2 regions of the Scytonema sp. PRP1 genome follow, and region 1 is predicted to be linked to the other one. Evidence: predicted binding sites of a transcription regulator. Region 1 holds the regulator's gene; the other holds the start of a gene.
The links. The regulator NtcA, encoded in region 1, controls nitrogen genes in cyanobacteria. The targets are predictions, from matches to a motif close to TNTGTANNNNNNNNTACANA.
Positions count from the first base shown of each region.

Region 2: a site for NtcA is predicted at 1,354-1,373, ahead of V5G28_RS26465 (DUF2605 domain-containing protein). Genes of this name have one in related genera too.

Region 1 covers NZ_JBAHYJ020000123.1:134,903-137,316, reverse strand. Annotated here, with positions in the region: gene V5G28_RS32870 (DUF3084 domain-containing protein) at 1-611, opposite strand, end outside; gene ntcA (global nitrogen regulator NtcA) at 827-1,498, opposite strand; gene fabI (enoyl-ACP reductase FabI) at 2,026-2,414, shown strand, end outside.
Region 2 covers NZ_JBAHYJ020000099.1:34,210-36,623, forward strand. Annotated here, with positions in the region: gene V5G28_RS26455 (amylo-alpha-1,6-glucosidase) at 1-134, shown strand, start outside; gene V5G28_RS26460 (DUF2973 domain-containing protein) at 260-592, opposite strand; gene V5G28_RS26465 (DUF2605 domain-containing protein) at 937-1,254, opposite strand.

The DNA of each region.
Region 1 (2,414 bases):
GCTTCCGCATAAAGTCGTTGACGTTCTACTTTTCTTTGTTCTATTTCCACCAACAGCTTTTTTTTCTCGTCAGCAACGCTTTGAAGTTCCCCTATGGCTTGTTTATAGCGACTGACTGCTTGATTAAGCTGGTTTTGTGTGCCTTGAAGTTGAGCTTGAGTCTGAGCTTGTTGGCTTATGGTACGGTTCAGTTGAGCTTGTGTTGCCTGTTGTTTGGCGTTTGCTTCCTGCAAGGACTGATTCGTCTGCTGCAAGCGTTCTTCTTGAGCCTTTTGTTCTTTTCGAGCTTGCTCTAGCTCTCCTTTAGTGTCTTCTAGCTGTTTTGCTGTTGTGTTCAGTTGTTCGCGTCTGCGCCTGAGGTCTTTTTGAATATCCTCTAGCTCGAACACTCCTGTGCGCAAACCATCGTCAATAGCAAATAAAATTGCTAGGGTAGATGCCGAGATCAAAGTTCCTGTCAAAATCGTTACCAGTACTGCGGTGTTTTTAGGACGCAGCTTGAACAGTGAGAGCCGCGCTTTGCCAACTCTTGTGCCAATGCGATCGCCTACGGTGGCAATCACGCCTCCCACAATTAAAATTGCCAAAATTAGGATGTACCCGGTGGTCATCTTCAGCTACCGACGAAATCCTTCCAGATACAGCCTACTACTTCCAGTCATTATCTGTGGGAAATTGGGAAAAAGGCAAGCATTGAGTTCACTCAATTTTCACCTATCCTTATTCCAATCCAAGAAAGGTCTGAGTTTTGAGCCCTAAGTTTTGAGTTCTTTTTTCTGACTTTTTTATCTTACTCATAACTCAGGACTCCGAACTCAAAACTTTTTTAGGTGAATTGCCGACTTAAGGTAACAGGCTTATGAACAGTAATCTTTTTCTTGTGTATGGAAATCATCTTTTTCTCGCGCAAGTCACCTAGTAACCTAGTGACGGTAACGCGGGTTGAACCAATGGCTTCAGCGATCGCTTGATGAGATAGCTTCAGATCAACTGTGATTCCATCTGCACAAGGAACGCCAAAATCACGACAAAGAATTAACAAAAAACTCACCAACCTAGAACCCATATCTCTGTGAGCGAGTGTTTCTATCATCATTTCTGTCTGTAAAATCCGCGAAGATAATCCTCGCAGCATTAACATTGACAATTCTGGGTTTTCCTTTAGCGCTTGTTCCACCTGTTCAATTGGTGCTGACAGCAATTCTACAGATGTAAAAGCAACCGCATGGTAAAACCTATCTGACTTGTTTCCTGTCAGCAAGGACAAGACGCCGAAAACACTATTTTCCCGCAGCAGTGCTACGGTTATTTCTTCTCCTGCTTCATACACCCTGGAGAGTTTAACGGCACCTTTTAATAGAAAATACACTCGTTCGGCAGGATCGCCGGGGAAAAAGATGGTTTTATTGCGTTCAAATGTTTCCACAACCGGCGGAAACGCTCCGGTTGCCATCTGACGAAAAACATTTGCTAGGGCTTTATCTTGTGTCACTATCATCTCCCTTCCCCTACCCAATGCCGGAAAAACTAAAACCGATTCCCTAAGAATACACCTGAAAAATCAATCACACATTGTCAACGTTTTTGTACTTTCCTATACTTATCATCTTTGCCTTACAGTTATTTGTTCATCATAATACATAATTTTTAGTCTTTAGATCTAGTCCTTTTTAATAGTTAATTACAAAACTTCTTTTCAAAAGTTTTATGAAGTAAAAAAAATAGACATAGTAATTCTATTGAAGGTATGAAAAGGTTCTTGATAATGGTATGTGGCCGATAGGGAGAAAAATCCTATTGACTACCTAATACCTACTATCTACTACCTACTTTCAACCAGCTACCGCAAGACGAGACAATCATTAATAACCGCTATATGTTGACCATGTCTTAAAAATTAAGTGTGAATTGTGTTGTATCAAAAGTTTACTGAAAAATCATGTTTGCAAATAGTACCCAAAACAAAGACAAATTGGTGTCAGATTCTAGTATGCTCAAGCATGAATGTTCACATTAAGAATTTCTATGCTGGATCTCACCGGAAAAAATGCCTTAGTAACGGGAATCGCAAACAACCGCTCGATCGCCTGGGGGATAGCCCAACAACTACACAAAGCAGGAGCTAACCTAGGCATTACATATTTGCCAGATGAGAAAGGCAAAATGGAGAAAAAAGTCGCAGAACTGGTAGAACCGCTAAACCCTAGTTTGTTTCTTCCTTGTAATGTCCAGAACGACGAGGAGATTAAATCTACCTTCGATACGATTAGCGCTAAATGGGGGTCTTTAGATATTCTTATCCATTGCCTTGCCTATGCCAACAAAGATGATCTAAGTGGAGATTTTAGCCAAACCTCCCGTTCTGGCTTCAATCTAGCTTTAGAGGTCAGTACCTACTCCCTAGTGCAACTCGC
Region 2 (2,414 bases), on a different contig from region 1:
TCAGCAGTTTGTCACTGCACAATCTCAAAGTTGGTTCTACTATACTGGATTTGGAATTTGAGCGTTCTGGTAGCACAACTGCTTGTCGCGTTGCCAAGAAACGCGGTAACCTCCGGGTCGTTATCGAAGCGTAAAATCAGGAAGTGGGGAGTAGGAACTGGGGGCTGTTAACCCGGAATGGGAAGATGCTCTTGACTACCGCTATACAACCAGTCCCTTTTCTTCCCCAATACCCAATCCCTAATCCCCAGTCCCTGCTTTAGCCTTCTTCTTGTTGATTCTCACTTCTGTGCCCAGGAGAAGCTTCGTAAAGCGCATCTAGTTTTTGGCGTGCGTCTTCAACGTTAATCGAACGCATCACCAGAAGCGGCTCTTTAATTAAGTTACCAGCAGCATCTAATAACTCTGGATGCGGTTTAAACTGCTTGGTTGATGAACTATAGGGATATCTACCCTGATTTTCAATCGCTGCGGATCTGGGTGGATAAATCCGCTCTCTATCAAAACTGAACATAATCAGGTTGCGAATTAAGTTAGCAACAGCTATAAAAGCTAGGATGGTAAAAGCAAGAATGTAAAGCAGGTGTAACATCGTTTTTCCTCCAGAGTTCGCAGATTTTAAAGCTATATCTTGTAAAGTTTTGCTTAGTTGAGTTGGTTGATGCTGTTAATTACGGTGATGCTGAATGGTTAACGCAATCTTATGCGCTCATACTCTTTATAAAAAGGGGAATTTTTAACCTAGGGGAGAGTGCGGTGGTAACATAATATACATCACTTCCTATCTCAGATGATGTCAAAAAATTTTTTCTATCTCACTTACATACCGTCTTGAGTAGTGCTAATTCTGCCACCATTCACAAAGTAACGTACCCAGATAACATAGTTTTGAGCCTCGCTCCGCTTCAAAGCTAGGCGTGAGCGGTGGAAACCGCATCAGACTTCTCGCGCTTGACGGAAGCGCATCGCCACATTCCAACATTGTGTTACTAATTGATGCCAAGGCGCTAACGTTGCCATATCAATACCGACTTGTCCATCAGTTGCACTAAACAGCATCTTTGCTGTGTTCACTTCCTCTTGCGCTTTCTTGACTCGGGTTAGTAAGTCAGATTGTTCATGTTGACTCATGAATGACAGCTGTTCTGTTTCCAGAAAATCGCGCGATCGCGCAAACCAGTACTGAAAATCTTCTAACAGCGGTTGCAAAACTGTTTTCAGCAGTTCAGATTCTGGTAAATTCGAGTTTCGCATAAATGAGAAGGATATTCCTAACTTTCTTACTAATATTAACTCTATTTAAGATTCTTAACATTTCTCTCGTCTCTCTCATAAGTTAGAAAATTTTCATTCTTTGTAACATTATTTACACACTCTATATTATATAAACTTCTCTAGGCTATTGTACAGATACCCAAGGGGGATCTCAAAAAACCTGTTTATATTAGAGACAAAAAAACTGAGAATTTACTAATATATATGTATTAGTTGACACTTAATGAATCAGATGAGACCTCGGTTGCTCAGTGAATGTATGCAAAGCCAATCGAGAAAAACCCGAATGGTTTTCTCATCATTCCCCTAACAGGCAGTTAACAAAGTGTGCATAAACGTTTTGGCGCTTCCCCTATTGCAATTCCTGTTGCCCAAAAGACTAGGTAATGAAAAAAAACAAGCAATGGCGGCAATGTAAAGTTAAATTAATGTAAGATTATCTCACAATTAAAGCTAAACTTGTAAAATATTAGATACAAATCTAGATTTCAAACAAGACACTTGCATGGCTGGCTTTTGTGAAAAACAAAATATCCGAAGTACATACAAATCACTCTTAGTCATCAATCAGAAGTTTGTTTTTATTGTTTATTAGAAATCGTTAACTTCATCATTGAAATATTAAGTTAAACCAACAGGAATTAAAGTGGTTATATTTAAAGAAGAGCCACATACATCAAAATGTCTGGCAATGCGAGCAAACACTTCAATGAGTACAGCGAAGTCTTGGTTCGGTAGGAATCTACTTTGCTGGTGAGGTTGGCGCTTTAACAGTGAACAGTGAACAGTGAACAGTGAACAGCTACCTACGCAGTTATCAGTTAAATACGAGTGGTCGCGCGTCCCCCACCAAGAGCACCTTTATGCGTTGGTGACGGGTCGCGCATCCCCCACCATACGCCGTCAGGACTGATAACTGATAACTGATAACTGATTTAAGTGCTCCGAAGTCTTCTAACCATGAGCGATAAGCATTCTCTATAAAAAACTGACTGTTTATTGATACATAGGTAGTAAATGACATGATAACTTATTAAAAATAGATATTATGAAGGAAGGCATAAGCATCAATATATGATTAATGAATCGAGTTCATCCTGCTCAAGGAATAAAAATTGGTAAAAAGAAAAATATGACAA